3 regions of the Isoptericola sp. NPDC060185 genome follow, and region 2 is predicted to be linked to each of the others. Evidence: predicted binding sites of a transcription regulator. Region 2 holds the regulator's gene; each other region holds the start of a gene.

Region 1 (5,466 bases), on a different contig from region 2:
GGCGGCCGGGGCGCGGATCCTGCACGGTGCCGTCCTCTCCGCCGAGGACGGCACCGTCGTCGTCGGCCGCGACACCGTGGTGATGGAGCAGGCGCTCGTGCGCGGCCGCAGCGGCCACGACGCGCGCCTGGGCGACGCCGTGCTGGTGGGCCCGCACGCCCACGTCAACGGCAGCACGGTCGAGGACGAGGCGTTCGTCGCGACCGGTGCCGCGCTGTTCCCGGGCAGCCGGATCGGCGCCGGGGCCGAGGTACGCATCCACGGCGTCGTGCACGTCAACACCGTCCTCCCGCCCGGCGCGGTCGTGCCGATCGGGTGGGTCGCCGTGGGCGACCCGGCCCGGATCCTGCCGCCCGGCAGCCACGACGAGATCTGGGCCGTGCAGCGCGAGCTCGACTTCCCGGGCACCGTCTACGGGGCGACGCGGGACACGCCGATGCGCGAGACGATGCGGCGCCAGTCGGAGTTCTACGGCACGCACCGCGACGACGAGGTGCTGCCGCAATGACGTACCGGCGCAAGGACGGGACCGCGACCCGGCCCGTGCGCGGCCGATGAACGGCGACCTGCCGCGGCTGCACGTGCGTGAGTGGGGCGGCGGCGACCGCACGGCCCTGCTGCTGCACGGGTTCATGGGGTCGGGGGACTCCTGGTGGCGCGTCGGGCCGGCGCTCGCGGAGTCGGGGTGGCGGGTCCTGGCACCGGACCTGCCCGGGCACGGCAGCTCCCCGCGGGACCCTCAGCTCACCGTGCCGCGGGCGGCGCGGGCCGTCGTCGCGACCTTCCGGGAGCGGTCGACTGCCGGGCCCGAGATCGCCGTCGGCCACTCGTACGGAGGAGTGGTGCTCGCCGCCGCGCGCGCGGAGCTCCGGCCGGCCAGGACGGTGCTGGTCGACGCCCTGCCGCGGTTCCGCGGCGGCGGCGACCCGGTGGAGCTCCGCGCGGACTACGAGCGCGACCGCCGGGCCCGCACGTACGACGATCTCCGGCGCACGCGCCCGCACTACGGCGAGCAGGACGCGCGGGTCGAGGCCGCGGCCGCGGAGGCGTTCGACCCGGTCACCGCCGCGGCCGTCGTGTCGTCGCCGGACGGGGACTGGCCGCTGCCCGCCGGCGCGGCCGTGATCCGTCCCGCGCCGAGCGCCTTCGTCCCCGACGACGACGCGGCACGCCTCGCGGCGGGCGGGGTGGTCGTGCGCGACGTGCCCGGGGCGGCGCACTCGGTCTGGTACGGCCACTACGAGGAGTTCATGGCCGCGCTCCGCGAGGTGCTGCCGCGCTGAGGCCCGCGGGCGACGGCGTCCGGCGGTGGCGATACTGGGGGCGACCAGGAGTGGCCAGCGGCCGAGGAGGCCCCGCGATGGCAGACCTGATGATCGACTACATCACCTCGCTCGACGGGTTCGGCTCCGCCGAGGGGTGGCCCGGCCTGTGGGGCATGGGCGGGCCGGACTACTTCGCGTTCCTCGAGGAGGACGGCCGGCAGGAGTGGACGACGCTGCTGGGCGCCACGACCTACCGGCTGTTCGCGCGGTTCGCGGAGACCGGCGAGGAGGAGATGGCCGAGGTCACGGCGCGGCCGAAGGTCGTGTTCTCCCGGACCCTCACCGAGCCGCTGGAATGGGCCAACACCACGCTCGTCGCGGGCGACGCCGTCGCGGCCGTGCGCGCGATGAAGGAGGGCGACGTGCCGCTCCGGACCATCGGCAGCCGGGGGCTGGCCCGCTCGCTGCTGACCGCGGGACTTGTCGACCGGATCCGTGTGGTGGTGTTCCCCGTGGTCAACGGCGCCAGCGGCGGCGACCGCCTCTACGACGGCTGGCCCGACGTTCGCCTGGAGCTCCTCGACAGCCGCACCCTCGACGGCCGGTTGCAGCTGCTCGAGTACGCCCCGACGGTGCTGGACGGCCCGCCCGGCGTCGGCTGAGCGGCCGTCCTGGCGGCGTCGTCAGAACGGCGGGTCGCCGGGTTCGGGACCTGCTCGTCCGGGGCTCACGCGCTCGGCTGGAGGGGAATACCCCGCCCGTTCGGGCGCCGGTGTCTCGGTCTCGGTTGCCGACGCCTCGGCCGCGGTCTGGAGGGCGAGGTGCTGTGTCTCGGTGGCCCAGGCGTCGAGGTGGTCGAGGGTGTGGTCCGCGGATCCGGGCTCGGTGAGGTAGGTGCGGCCGCGGGGTGAGGTCCAGGCCAGGACGCCGGTGCCGGGCCGGCCGCCCGGCCGGTCGTGGAGGTGTTCGACGGTCCATCGGGACTCGTGCTTCAACGTGTGGTGACGGCGGCACAGTGCGGCGAGGTTGGTGGCGTCGGTGGTGCCGCCGTGCTCCCAGGCGGTGGTGTGGTCGAGGTCGCAGCGTCGTGTGGGGATGCGGCAGCCGGGGAACCGGCAGGTGAGGTCGCGTTGGGTGAGGAAGGCGCGTAGGTCGGCGGGCACGACGTAGGAGCGTCGGTCGACGGTGAGCATCGCGCCGGTGACGGGGTCGGTGAGCAGGCGTCGCAGGGTGGGGGCGCGGGCGGTGAGGTGGCGTGCGGTCTCCGCGTCGATGGGGATGGTGCCGTCCAGCAGGCCCGGACTCTCGCTGGTGCCGGTGAGGGTGGTGATCGGGACGGTCACGTGCACCACGGGCCGGACGGTGCGCGCCAGCGTGGCGAGCGGATCGGGCAGGTCCGGTAGATCTGGTGGTGCCGTCCCTGGCGGGGTGTTCGGGTTGGTTGCCGCGCCTGGCGGTCCTGCGGCGTGCGTGGCGTGCGAATCCGTCACCTGGTGGTCGTCGAGGAGGAGGGCGGCCAGGGCCGCGGCGCGCAGCTGCCCGACCCTGCGCGGGTCACCGTCCGTCTTGGCGCGGGTGGCGGTGCGGTGCAGGCGGTCGTAGACGGCACGCGCGACGGGGGTCGGCAGGTGCGCGGTGAGCCAGGACATCCCGTCGGTGCCGTCGTCGACCCATACGTCCGCCTTCAGGGCGGCGGCCTGGTGGCGGACCTCGGCGGGCACCGGGTGCAGCCGGTCCCGCGCGGCGCGGACGAGCGCCCCGAACCGTGCCGCCGTCATCCCGGGTGCCCGGTCCAGGACCGCGCGCTCGACCCGCACGGCGACGCTCGGGGGCAGGCCTGCGACCGCGTCCGCGAGCTTGGCCGCGTGCTGGTAGCTGATCGTTCCCGCGCACAACGCCTCCAGCGTCGCGGTCGCCTTCGAGGCCAGGACCTCGGCGTCGGCGAGCCAGCCGGCCGCGACGTGCTCGCTGACCCCGAGCGCGCACGCGACCTCCGCGACCAGCGCACGGTGCGCGACCGAGCCGCGACGCTCCGGAGAAGCCGACGACACCCGCTCCACGCCCAGGTCCAGCATCGCCGACTCGTGCGTCGTGGCGAGGACCTCGGCCAGCGCGACCGTGCGCCGTCCCGCCGCCGCGTTCACCGCCGCCTGCTCGTCCGCCGCCCGGTCCAGCGCAGCATCAAGCCGCGAAGCGGCGGTGCTGGGCGGGGTGGCCATACGAGCACTCAACCACCCGCCACCGACACGTTCTCGAACAGGTGTTCGACGACGAGCAGGTCATCGTCGGCCTGCCCGGCGGCGCCCCCGGACGGGGCGGTCGCATGGCAGGATGCCCACGGCCTCCGGGCCAGGACGGACCGAGCGGAAGGCTGTGGAGTGGGCGACCCGACGACGTGCGTGTTCTGCGGGCTGATCGCGTCAGGGGAGGGGTCCTGGGTCGCGCGCGAGCCGGACGCGGTCGCCTTCCTGCCGCGGCCGGGCGGGGAGCTCGCGCCGGGCCACACGCTCGTCGTCCCCCGTGATCACTGCGTCGGGGTGCTGGACGCGAGCCCCCAGGTCATGGCCGCGACGATGGCGCTCGTGCAGCGCGTCTCGGTGGCCATGACCAGGGCGCTCGGGGCGACCGGCGTGGTGCTGCTCAACGCGAGCGGGCCGTTCTCGGGGCAGTCGGTCGACCACCTGCACGTCCACGTCGTGCCGCGCTGGCCGGGCGACGAGGCGACGCTCTGGCCGAGCGACCGGTCGTCCCACGAGCCGATCCCCGCCGCCGCCGCGTTGCTGTCCGCCGAGCTGCGGTAGGCGCCCCAGGCTTCCGGGCGCACCTCGACGTCGAACGCGAGGGGCCCTCTCAACGCGTGCGGCTCACCCGCAGGACCTCCTCCTGCCACGGCGCGACGACGGTGGGCGAGACGTGGCAGTCGAGCATGAGGAAGCGGCGCTGGTCGACGGGCTCGCGCGCCCAGGTCCCGAGGCGGTCGAGGTCGTCGAGGGTGCGCACGACCACGCCCTCGGCGCCGACGGCGGCGGCGAGCGCGGCGAAGTCGGTCTCGGGGATGCGCATGGGCTCCTCGGCGAGGCCCTGCCGCCCGTAGACGTGCACCTCGGCGCCGTACACGGCGTCGTTCCAGACGACGGCGACGCCCCGGCCGCCGGCGGTGCGCACGGCGGTCTCGAGGTCGGCGAGGGCCATGAGGCCGCCGCCGTCGCCGGTGGTGAGGACGACGGTGGCGTCGGGCAGGGCGGCGGCGGCGCCGGGCACGCTGGGGAAGCCGAGGCCGATGGACTGGTAGGCGGTGCCGACCATCATCATCCGGTCGGGGGAGGCCACCGGCCAGTACATGTTGGCCCAGCCGATGAAGTGGCCGCCGTCGGAGACGACGACGCGGTCGGCGGGCAGCAGGGCGCCGATGCGGCTCGCGACGCCGCGCGGGTCGAGCCGGCCGTCGGAGGCGATCCCGTCGGCGGGGCCGGTGTCGTAGGCGCGGGCCGCCGCGACGCCGACGGAGTCGCGCCAGCCGGACGGTGTGGCCCCGAGGGTGCGCAGCTCGTCGAGCAGCGCGCGGGTCACGAGGGCGGCGTCGCCGCGGATGAACGAGCCCACGTGACGGTGGGTGGCCGCCTCGGCGGTGTCGACCTGGACCACGCGCGTGCCGGGGGAGAAGAGGTCCCCGAACCGCATCGTGAACTGGTTGAGCGACGCGCCCACGACGACGGCGACGTCCGCCTCGCGCACGAGCGCCATCGCGCCGTCGGCGCCGAAGCCGCCGGCGACGCCGAGGTCGTAGCGGGCGTCGGGGAAGACGCCGCGGCCGAGGGCCGTCGACGCGGTGAGGGCGCCGGTGGCCTCGGCGAGCTCGCCCAGCGCCTCGCCCGCGCCGGCCAGCCACGCGCCCCGTCCGGCGAGGAGCAGCGGCCGCTCGGCCCCGGCGAGGGCGCGCGCGAGGTCGGTGATCGCGGCGGCGTCGAACGGACCGACGGGCGCGAGCGGGCCGGGGAGCGCGGGCTCGGGGGCCTCGGGCACGGGGCCGGCCTCGCGGGCGGCGACGTCGTAGGGGATCGCGAGCACGACCGGCACGCGGTAGGTCAGGGAGTGCTCGATCGCGATGACGGTGGTCGCGGCGGCGTCCGCGCGGCCGACGGTATAGGTGCGGGCGCCGACGGCGGCGGCCATGGCGATCTGGTCGACGTCCCACGGGCGC
Region 2 (5,466 bases):
AACGCGATGACCGACGCGGGCGTCCTCGTGGAGAACGCCCTGTTCGCCACGCTGGATCCCACCGTCCGCAAGGCGCGCACCGAGGACGGGCGCCCGTACACGCTCACCGACACCGTCGGGTTCGTGCGGCACCTGCCGCACCAGCTCGTCGAGGCGTTCCGTTCCACGCTCGAGGAGGTGGGCGACGCCGCGCTGCTCCTGCACGTGGTCGACGTCTCCCACCCGGACCCCGAGGGGCAGATCGCCGCGGTGCGCGAGGTGCTGGCGGAGATCCCCGGGATCGCCGACGTGCGCGAGGTCGTGGTGCTGAACAAGGCCGACGTCGCCGACCCGGCCGTGGTCGGCCGCGTGCAGCGCCGCGAGCGGCACAGCGTCGTCGTGTCCGCCCACTCGGGCGAGGGCATGGCCGAGCTGCGCGAGCTGGTGGCCGCCGAGCTGCCCCAGCCCCAGGTCGAGATCGATCTCGTGGTGCCGTACTCCCGCGGCGACCTCGTGCACCGCGCGCACGAGACCGGCGGCTCCGTCGCGGAGGAGCACCTCGCCGAGGGCACGCGCCTGCGCGGCCGCGTCGACGAGAGCCTGGCGGCGGAGCTGCGGCACGTCGCCGTCGCGGGCTGAACGTCCGGCCGCGGGCGGCCCCTTCGGGCGCGTCCGCGGCCGTCCACCGTCGTCGGCGCACGGCGTCGGTCGGTCGGTGGCCCGCCCTAGGATCGTCGGGTGACCTCCGCCGACACCCCCGACGCCCAGCAGCTCCTCGACCTGGCGGTGGGGGCGCTCGGCGGCGGCCGGCGCGACGGGCAGCACCAGATGGCGGCGGCCGTCGCGGAGTCCGTCGAGCAAGGCCGGCACCTGCTCGTCCAGGCCGGGACCGGCACCGGCAAGTCGCTCGCCTACCTGGTGCCCGCCGTGCGCCACGCCGTCGTCGACGGCAAGCGCGTCATCGTCTCGACGGCCACCCTGGCGCTCCAGCGCCAGGTCGTGACGCGCGACCTGCCCCTCGTCGCCGAGGCGGTCGGCCCGAAGCTGCCCCGCGCGCCCAAGGTGGCGCTGCTCAAGGGTTGGCACAACTACCTGTGCAAGCACAAGGTCACCGGCGGGTACCCGGTCGAGGGCGCCACCCTGTTCGACCTGCCCGCCGATCCCGGCCCCGGCGAGGGTGCCGGCGCGGAGCAGCACCCTGCGCCCACAGGCGCGCGCGGCCGGGGCGGTCGCGACGACGCCGCCAGCCTCGCCGACCACGTGCGCCGCCTGCACGCCTGGGCGGACGAGACCGACACCGGCGACCGCGACGATCTCGTCCCCGGCGTCCCGGACCGGGCCTGGAGACAGGTCTCGGTCACGGCCCTGGAGTGCCTGGGCCAGCGGTGCCCGCTGCTCACGGAGTGCTTCCCCGAGCACGCCCGTGCGGCGGCGCGCGAGGCGGACGTCGTCGTCACGAACCACGCCATGCTCGGCATCGCGGTCTCCGGCAGCCCGGGTGTCCTGCCCGAGCACGACGCCGTCGTCGTCGACGAGGCCCACGAGCTGGCGGAGCGGGTCACCGCGGCCGCCACCGTGGACCTGTCCCTGACCGTCGTGGAGCACGCCGCGCGCCTCGCGCGCCGCCACGGGGGCACCGAGACCTCGGCGCTCGACGCGGCGTCCCAGCAGCTCGGCACGCTGCTCGCCACGGCCCCGGCGGAGCGCTTCCCCCTGGGCCTGCCCGACGAGCTGCGCGCCGCCGTCGCCGCCGTGCGCGATGCCGCACGCGAGCTCCTCACCCGGCTCAAGCCCGCAGGCGAGTCCAAGGGCCAGTCAGCGCCGGACGCGGGGATGAAGATGGCGCAGTCCGCCGTGCTGCAGCTCTTCGAGGTCGCGGAGCGCATGGCGGCCCAGGACACGACGGCCGACGTCCTGTGGTGCTCCCGGCCGCCCGAGAACGCGCCCTGGGCCGGGGACGGCGTCACCCGGCTGCACGCAGCGCCGCTGGCGGTGGCGGGCCTCATCCGCACCCACCTGCTCGGGGAGGCCACGGGCGTCTTCACCTCCGCGACCCTCGCCCTCGGCGGCACCTTCGACCCGGTGGCGCGGTCCCTGGGCCTCGCGGGGTCGGGCGGCACGGGCGAGACACCGGACTGGACGGGCCTCGACGTGGGCAGCCCCTTCGACTACCCGCGCCAGGGGATCCTCTACGTGGCCCGCCATCTGCCCGCCCCGGGCCGCGAGCCGACCACCGACGCGCAGCTCGACGAGATCGCGGGGCTCGTCAAGGCGGCCGGCGGCCGCACCCTCGGGCTGTTCTCGTCCCGGCGCGCGGCGGTCGCGGCGGCCGAGGCGATGCGCGAGCGGCTCGACGTGCCGATCCTGTGCCAGGGCGACGACCAGCTGCCCACCCTCGTGAAGGCGTTCGCGGACGACCCGGCCACGTGCCTCTTCGGCACCCTCTCGCTCTGGCAGGGCGTGGACGTCCCCGGGCCCAGCTGCCAGCTCGTGCTCGTCGACCGGATCCCGTTCCCGCGCCCCGACGATCCGGTGAAGGCCGCGCGGGCCCGCTCGGTCGAGCAGGCGGGCGGGAACGGGTTCATGCAGGTCTCGGCCACGCACGCCGCCCTCCTGCTGGCCCAGGGGGCGGGACGCCTCGTGCGCACGGGGGACGATCGCGGCGTGGTCGCGGTCCTCGACCCGCGCCTCGCGACGGCCCGCTACGGGTCGTTCCTGACGCGGTCGATGCCAGACTTCTGGCCCACGACCGACGGCGAGCTGGTCCGTGCTGCGCTGCGGCGGCTGGACACCTAGCCTGGGCGCGTGGACGGCACACGCAGCACGACCAAGCTCGCGATCGTCGGCGCCGGCGCGGTGGGCTCCACCCTCGCGTACGCAGCGCTCGCCCGAGGGGCGGCACGCTCCATCGCCCTGATGGACGTCAACCGCGCCAAGGTCGAGGCCGAGGTCCTCGACCTGAGGCACGGGAGCATGTTCATCCCGCAGGCGGAGATCGAAGGCTCCGACGACGTCGAGGTGTGCCGCGGAGCCGACGTCGTGGCCGTCACCGCCGGCGCCAAGCAGAAGCCGGGCCAGAGTCGCCTGGACCTGGCCGAGGCGACGGTGGGCCTCACCCGCACGATCCTGCCGCGGCTGCTGGAGGTCGCGCCGGACGCGATCTACCTCATGGTGACCAACCCCGTCGACGTGGTGACGTACGCGGCGCAGGAGATCAGCGGCCTGCCGGCCGAGCGGGTGTTCGGCAGCGGCACGGTCCTGGACTCCTCCCGGCTGCGCGACGCGCTCGCCCGCCACTGCGGGGTCGCGGTCGGCAACGTGCACGCGAACATCGCGGGCGAGCACGGCGACTCGGAGATCGTGCTGTGGAGCTCGGCGACGATCGCCGGGGTGCCGCTGCTGGACTGGCGCCCCTTCCGTGGTCGGCCGCCGCTCGACGAGCCCGCCCGGCACCGGATCGCCACGGACGTCGTGGAGTCGGCCTACCGGGTCATCGCCGGCAAGGGGGCCACCAACTACGCCGTGGGCCTGGCAGCCACCCGCATCATCGAGGCGGTCCTGAACGACGAGCACCGCGTGATGAACGTGTCGTCCCGCCTGGACGGCTTCTACGGCATCAGCGACGTCTGCCTCTCGGTGCCGTCCCTGGTGGACCGGCGCGGCGTGGCGGAGACGATCGACACCCCGCTGTCCGACGACGAGGTCGCCGGCCTGCGGGCGTCGGCCGAGGGCATGCGCGAGGTGCAGCGCCGGCTCGGGTTCTGACCCGCGACGCGGCCCTGACGCGACTAACCCCCGGCCCGCACGGGCCGGGGGTTCGTCGCGCCGTCGGGGTGCGGCGTCGCGCTCAGAGGCTGCGGAGCACGGCCACCACCCGGCCGAGCACCTGGGCGTCGTCGCCCGGGATGGGGGAGTAGGCGGCATTCTGCGGCATGAGCCACGTGTGCCCGCCGGACTGCTTGAACGTCTTGACCGTCGCCTCGCCGTCGATCATGGCGGCGACGACCTCGCCGTTCTCCGCGACCGGCTGGCTGCGGACGACCACCCAGTCGCCGTCGCAGATGGCCGCGTCGACCATCGAGTCGCCCGCCACCTTGAGCAGGAACAGCTCGCCGTCGCCCACGACCTGGCGGGGGAGCGGGAAGACGTCCTCGACGACCTGCTCGGCGAGGATCGGGCCGCCCGCCGCGATCCGGCCCACGAGCGGGACGTAGGACGGGGCCTCGGCGGGCTGTGCGTCGGAGCCCGCGACCGAGCCGGCGGCGAACCCCGGGGTGCGCGGCGCGAACGCCGGGGTCCCGCCGTCGGTCGCGGCGGGTGCCTCGGGGTCGACGACCTCGATCGCGCGGGGCCGGTTCGGGTCACGGCGCAGGAAGCCCTTGCGCTCCAGCGTCGTCAGCTGATGCTTGACGGACGAGGGGCTGGCGAGACCCACGGCCTCGCCGATCTCCCGCATGGTCGGGGGGTAGCCGCGGTCCTCGACGGAGCGGCGGATCGTCTCGAGCACACGGCGCTGGCGCGGCGTGAGCCGGTCGGCCGCCGGGGCGATCTCGCTCACCGAGGCGAGCGCCGTCTCCGCTGTCGACGTGTCCTCAGGGGTCTCCTGCTGCGCCGGCCACGGCGTGGCAACCGTCGTGGACGCCGGGGCGTGGTCCCGTCCGCTGGTCATCGCGTTCTCCGTCCTGCAGGGGCGCGGCCCGCTGACGGGCCGATGAAATCCGACAAACCTTCCATCGCGCTGCTGGTCACTCTAGGCCAGTTCCGGCCCGACATCAAACATCTGTTCGATCAGGCCTCGACCGTGTCGTCGTGACGTGGTACACCTAGTACAGCCGTTCGACGTACAGGTGTTCGACGAACGGCTGTTCGACGGCAGTCGCCCGACCGGCGGCGACGCGACGTGAACCGGAGGTAGGACGATGCAGAACGCGCCCAGCACCACCGAAGCTCCGGGGTTCCTCGGGCTCGGCGGCCTCCGGCTCACGCGACGCGGGCGTGTCGTGGTCGCCGCGCTCGTCCTTCTCGTCCTCGTCGGCGCGGGCCTGGTCGGCCAGCGCGCGGTGGCGGACGCTCCCGGGTCGGGCGTGGAGGTCCGGCTCCACACGGTCCAGCCGGGCGAGACGCTGTGGCAGTACGCCCGCGCGGTCCGGGACTCGGGCGAGGACCTGCGCGACGTCGTCGCGGACCTCCGCCAGCTGAACGGCCTCACGACGGCGGAGCTGCAGGCCGGTCAGGTGGTGCTCCTGCCCGAGGACTGAGGGCGCGCGGCACGACCCGGCGCCGCGAAGATGCGAGGATGGACCCTGCTTGCGCCGGGCGCGGCGTCCCGCATACCTTGTCGGGCAGCCGGGCGCCGGTCCGGAGCCGAGCGCAGGAGACCAGCGATGCACTGCCCGTTCTGCCGCCACGAGGACTCGCGAGTCATCGACTCGCGCACCTCCGACGACGGTTCGTCGATCCGCCGACGGCGGCAGTGCCCGGCGTGCC
Region 3 (5,466 bases), on a different contig from region 2:
TGGCGAGGAGGGCGGGCGACGGGTCGCTCGGCGCCGTGTTGTGGCGGTGGTCCGTCGCGCGGCGCGTGTCATCACGGTTGCTCAGAACGGTGGTTCGAGCTGGTGGCCGTGTGGCAGGGAGCGGTGTCGGGTGGTGTCGAGGGGTTCCGGATGGGTGGTGTGGCGGCGGCCGGTGGGGGAGGTCCATTCGAGGGTGCCGCCCCAATCGGTGGGTTCTGGGCGTGTTCTTTCGTCGACGGGCTTGGTCGGATCGGTCTGTCTGACCTGCCATGTCGTTTGATGTTTCAGGACGTGGTGTCGGCGGCAGAGCGCGGCGAGGTTGTTGGCGTTGGTGGTGCCGCCGGCGGCCCACGGGACGGTGTGGTCGAGGTCGCTGCCGACGGCGGGGTGGGTGCAGCCGGGGAAGCGGCAGGTGGTGTCGCGGTGGCGGATGAGGTTCTTGAGGTCGGCGGGGGTGGTGTAGGTGTCGCGGCCGGCGGACAGGACGGTGCCGGTCTCGGGGTGGGTGAGGATCCGCCGCAGCGACGGGGCAAGGGCGGTGAGCTGTTGGGCGGTGTCGGGGTCGATGGGGATGTGCCCGTTCATGGTGGCCGGGGCGTCGGTGATGCCGAGGAGGGTCAGGACGGGGACGGTGACGGTGACCTGGGGGCGGATGGAGCGCGCCAGGGCCGCGATCGCCGACTGAGTGCTTTTCAGGTCGGGCGCTTCGTCTGGGGGATCGGGGCTCGGGTCGTCGTGCGGACGGCCGTCGCCTGGCCTTGTGTCATGGGTCGTCTCATGGGTCCCGCCCGGCGCGGTGGTGTGGTCGAGGGTGCCGTCGTCCAGCAGGAGCGCGGTGAGGGTGTCGGCGCGGGCTTGGGCGAGGGTGCGGCCGCCGCCCATGCCGTCTCCGCCGCCAGTGCCACCAGCGCGGCCGGCGCCGTTGCCAGCGTCGTTGTTGGTGGTGAGGTGGCGGGCGGTGCGGGTGAGGCGGTCGTAGGCGGCGTGCGCGAGGGGTGCGGGGAGGTGGGCGACGAGCCAGGACATGCCGTCGTGGTCGTCGTCGAGGAAGACGGTGCGGTGTTGGGCGGCCTCGTGGTGGCGGACGTCGAGCGGGGTGGGGTGGGCGGTCTCGCGGGCTCGGCGGGCGCGGCGGGCGACCTGGGTGGGCGTGCACGAGACCGTGCCGGCGGTGGTGCCGGGGGCGTCGTCGGGGTTGACCTCGGCTGTCATGACGGCGGCGAGGACGGTGTGCTCGACATGTGCGGCCTCGTCGGAGGTCAGGTCGGCGAGGTGTGTGGTGATGGCGGTGGCGTGCGCCCAGGACAGGCGGCCCTGGTGCAGGGCGGCCAGGGTCGCGGGGGCCTTGCTGGCCAGCGTCACGGCGTGGTCGACCAGCGTGCCGGTGGCGTGCTCGCCCTGGTGCAGGGTGGTGGCGATCTCGGTGGTGACGGCGCGTCTGGCGAGCTCGAGGCGGCGGGCGGAGGGTGCCCGGCGGGCGGTGGGGTCGGCGGGGTCCAGGAGGTCGGACTCCAGGGCCTCGGCCAGGCTCGTGGCCTGGGCGAGGAGGACCGCGCGGTGGGCGTGCAGGGTAGCGATCTCGGCGTCGTTCGCGGCGAGCTGGTCGAGCACCCGGTCCAGGTCGGCCAGGGTCGGATGTTGCAGCGGCGCGGCCGCTTGCTGGGGTGGTGCTTCTTCCTCCAGCAGCTCGCTGATCGACGGGGTCCACGACCGTGGCATCGCAGCGAGCCGCTCCGCCGCCGCATTCAGGCCCACCGGCCCGCTCGCGCGACCCGCAGGCGTTCCGGCGGAGGTGCCGGTCGCGGAGTCGGGGAGCGTCGTCGTCATGCCCCCAGCCTAGCGACGTTCGAACACCTGTTCTATGCCTTCCCGGCAATCTGTGGACAACCGCGCGCCGCCGCTCGCGACAGGACGTGACGTGGCCCGACCCCGCTCAGCCCTCGGCGTTCTCCGTGACGTAGAGCAGGTTCCCGTCGGGGTCGCGGAAGGTGAACATCGGTGGGGCGGAGCCCCAGAGGAGGAGCTCACCCACGTCGACGCCGGCGGCCGCGAGGGCCGCGTGGTCCGCGCCGGCGTCCCGCGTGCCCAGGCGGATCCCGGTGTCGACCCCCGACGGGAGGCCGTCCCCGGCGCGGACGAGCGAGAGGGACGCGCCGCCGCCCCCGCCGGGGGCGATGTCGATCCAGCGGAACCCTGGCTGCAGCTCCGCGTCGAAGCGGACCTCCATGCCGAGCATCGACGTGTAGAACTCGAGGGCGGCGTCCTGGTCGCGGACGGGTACGGCGACGGTGAGGACGCCGGTGACGCGCGCTGCTGTGGGCATGAGGGGCCTTTCGTCGGTCCGGCCCGGACGGCCGGTCTCCTGGGTCGACCGCCGAACGGGCACGGTCTCATCGGCGAGCGGCTTAGGGTGTCCGACGGCAGCACGGCACGACGGAGGAACCATGACGACGCAGGACGCCGCGGTACGACGGGACGACGGCCGCTGGGCGGTGCGCGTCGCCGCCCTCGACGAGCTGGACGTGCGGACCGCGTACGAGGCGTGGCGGCTGCGCCAGGACGTGTTCGTCGTCGAGCAGGAGTGTGCGTACCCCGACCTGGACGGCCGGGACGCGGAACCCGGGACCCGGCACGTGGTGCTGCTCGACGGGGAGCGAGGCGGCCGCGTGGTCGCGACGGCCCGCGTCCTCGACGACGGCGACGTGCAACGCATCGGCCGCGTCGTGTGCCACCCCGCCGTGCGCGGCACCGGGGCCTCCGGCGTCCTCATGCAGGCCGCGCTGGACGTGGCCACCGCGGCCGCACCGTCGGCGGACGTCGTGCTCGGCGCGCAGTCGCCGCTGACCGGCTTCTACGGACGGTTCGGCTTCGCGCCGGACGGGCCGGAGTACCTCGAGGACGGCATCCCGCACACGCCGATGCGGTTGCACCGCTCGCTGTGACGTCCGGCGAGGCGGGTCGACAAGCCGACCACCCCGGGACGCCACGGCCGGGCGGGTCCGGGATGTCGGCCCCGGAGCCTAGGCTTGGTCCACGATGACCTCCCTGTTCGACAGCCTGTCCCTGCCCGGGTTCGACCACGCCGCGAAGGACGACACCGCACGCCTGCCGCCGGTCGCCCCGCGCTGGGACGACGACGCCGCAGACCCGTCGTCCGGCGCGCCCGCCTGGGTGCGCGACGCGGCGTCGGTGGCCCACGACGGCGGGGGCGAGCCGGGCCGGCCGCGGTCGCGAGGGGCGTTCGCGCACCTGGACCCGGACGCGCTGGTGGAGGGGCTCAATCCCCAGCAGCGGGCCGCCGTCGAGCATGCGGGCTCCCCGCTGCTCATCGTGGCGGGGGCGGGGTCGGGCAAGACGCGCGTGCTCACGCACCGCATCGCCTACCTGCTGGCCACGGGGCGGGCGCGGCCGGGGGAGATTCTCGCGATCACGTTCACCAACAAGGCCGCCGCGGAGATGCGCGAGCGGGTCGAGCATCTCGTGGGCCCCGCCGGCGGGCGGATGTGGGTCTCGACGTTCCATTCCGCGTGCGTGCGGATCCTGCGCAAGGAGGCCAAGACCCTCGGCCTGCGCTCCAGCTTCTCCATCTACGACGCCGCGGACAGCCAGCGCCTCATCACGCTGGTGACGCGCGAGCTGGACCTGGACCCGAAGAAGTACCCGGCGCGCTCCCTGGCGCACAAGATCAGCGACCTGAAGAACGAGCTGATCGACCCGGACACGTACGCGCGGCAGTCGGGCGCGGACACCGCGGATCACGCCGACGCCGCCGAGCCGCCCGCCGCGGGCTGGCGCGCGCGGGCTGCGGGAGGCGGGCTGGCCGACGGCGGGGCGCCCGAGTTCGACACCGTGCTGGCCGACGTCTACCGCCGCTACCAGCAGCGCCTCGCGCAGGCCAGCGCGCTCGACTTCGACGACATCATCATGACCACGGTGAACCTGCTGCAGGCGTTCCCGAACGTGGCGGAGCACTACCGGCGCCGGTTCCGGCACATCCTGGTGGACGAGTACCAGGACACGAACCATGCGCAGTACATGCTGGTGCGCGAGCTCGCGGGCGCCACCGCGGACGGCCCCGGCGTCGACGGCCTGGACCCGGCCGAACTGACGGTGGTGGGCGACGCCGACCAGTCCATCTATGCGTTCCGCGGCGCCACGATCCGCAACATCGTGGAGTTCGAGGAGGACTACCCGGACGCCACGACCATCCTGCTGGAACAGAACTACCGCTCCACGCAGACGATCCTGACGGCCGCCAACGCCGTCATCTCGCGCAACCCGGACCGCAAGCCCAAGCGGCTGTGGACCGACGCGGGCGCGGGGGAGAAGATCGTCGGCTACGTGGCCGACGACGAGCACGGCGAGGCGCGGTTCGTCGCGGAGGAGATCGACCGGCTCGGCGACGCCGACGGCGTGCGCCCCGGGGACGTCGCGGTGTTCTACCGCACCAACGCCCAGTCGCGGGCGCTGGAGGAGGTGCTGATCCGCGTCGGCCTGCCCTACAAGGTGGTGGGCGGCACGCGGTTCTACGAGCGCCGCGAGATCAAGGACGCCATCGCCTACCTGCGCGCGCTGGCGAACCCGGACGACGACGTCAACCTGCGCCGCGTGCTCAACGTGCCCAAGCGCGGGCTGGGCGACAAGGCCGAGTCGCTCGTCGCGTCGTTCGCCGACCGCGAGCGGCTGTCGTTCGGGGCGGCGCTGGAGCGCGCCGACGAGATCGGCGGCATGACCACCCGCACCTCCAAGCCCCTCCTGGCGTTCCGCGACATGATGCGCGACCTGCGCGCGCTGGTCGACGACGGAGAGCCGCCCGCCACGATCCTGGGCGCGGTGCTGGACCGCACCGGCTACCTCGCCGAGCTGCGCGCGTCGGACGACCCGCAGGACGCGTCGCGCGTGGAGAACCTCGCCGAGCTGCACGCGGTCGCGGCCGAGTTCAGCGAGCTGGACCCCGAGGGCGACCTCACCGACTTCCTCGAGCGCGTGTCCCTGGTGGCCGACGCCGACCAGATCCCCGACGAGGACGTGGCCGACGGGGAGGCGGAGCAGGAGCCCAAGGAGGACCAGGGCGTCGTCACGCTCATGACGCTGCACACCGCCAAGGGCCTCGAGTTCCCCGTCGTCTTCCTCACGGGCATGGAGGACGGCACGTTCCCGCACATGCGCTCCCTGCACGACGACTCGGAGCTCGCCGAGGAGCGCCGGCTCGCGTACGTCGGGATCACCCGCGCGCGCCAGCGGCTGTACATCACGCGCTCGGCCGTGCGGTCGGCGTGGGGCATGGCGAACGAGTTCCCGCCCAGCAGGTTCCTCGAGGAGGTCCCCGAGGAGCTGTGGGACTGGCGGCGGCGCGAGTCGTCCACGCAGTACCTGCGGCGCGGCGGGTCGGCGTGGGGCGGGTCGGCACGGGGCGGGTCGGCACGGTCGGGGACGTCCCGCGGCGCGTCGTCGGGCAGCACGTGG

The links. The regulator LexA, encoded in region 2, represses DNA repair genes until DNA is damaged. The targets are predictions, from matches to a motif close to TCGAACANNTGTTCGA.
Region 1: a site for LexA is predicted at 3,518-3,533, ahead of ACFWDO_RS16350 (DUF222 domain-containing protein). Genes of this name have one in related genera too.
Region 3: a site for LexA is predicted at 1,847-1,862, ahead of ACFWDO_RS01680 (DUF222 domain-containing protein). Genes of this name have one in related genera too.

Annotation. Positions count from the first base shown of each region.
Region 1 covers NZ_JBHWYY010000060.1:16,571-22,036, forward strand. Annotated here, with positions in the region: gene ACFWDO_RS16335 (gamma carbonic anhydrase family protein) at 1-508, shown strand, start outside; gene ACFWDO_RS16340 (alpha/beta fold hydrolase) at 555-1,283, shown strand; gene ACFWDO_RS16345 (dihydrofolate reductase family protein) at 1,361-1,927, shown strand; gene ACFWDO_RS16350 (DUF222 domain-containing protein) at 1,949-3,484, opposite strand; gene ACFWDO_RS16355 (HIT family protein) at 3,644-4,066, shown strand; gene ACFWDO_RS16360 (thiamine pyrophosphate-binding protein) at 4,116-5,466, opposite strand, start outside.
Region 2 covers NZ_JBHWYY010000016.1:44,623-50,088, forward strand. Annotated here, with positions in the region: gene hflX (GTPase HflX) at 1-618, shown strand, start outside; gene ACFWDO_RS08320 (ATP-dependent DNA helicase) at 718-2,775, shown strand; gene ACFWDO_RS08325 (L-lactate dehydrogenase) at 2,785-3,744, shown strand; gene lexA (transcriptional repressor LexA) at 3,827-4,648, opposite strand; gene ACFWDO_RS08335 (LysM peptidoglycan-binding domain-containing protein) at 4,899-5,237, shown strand; gene nrdR (transcriptional regulator NrdR) at 5,364-5,466, shown strand, end outside.
Region 3 covers NZ_JBHWYY010000003.1:19,589-25,054, reverse strand. Annotated here, with positions in the region: gene ACFWDO_RS01680 (DUF222 domain-containing protein) at 82-1,827, opposite strand; gene ACFWDO_RS01675 (VOC family protein) at 1,934-2,323, opposite strand; gene ACFWDO_RS01670 (GNAT family N-acetyltransferase) at 2,445-2,942, shown strand; gene ACFWDO_RS01665 (UvrD-helicase domain-containing protein) at 3,037-5,466, shown strand, end outside.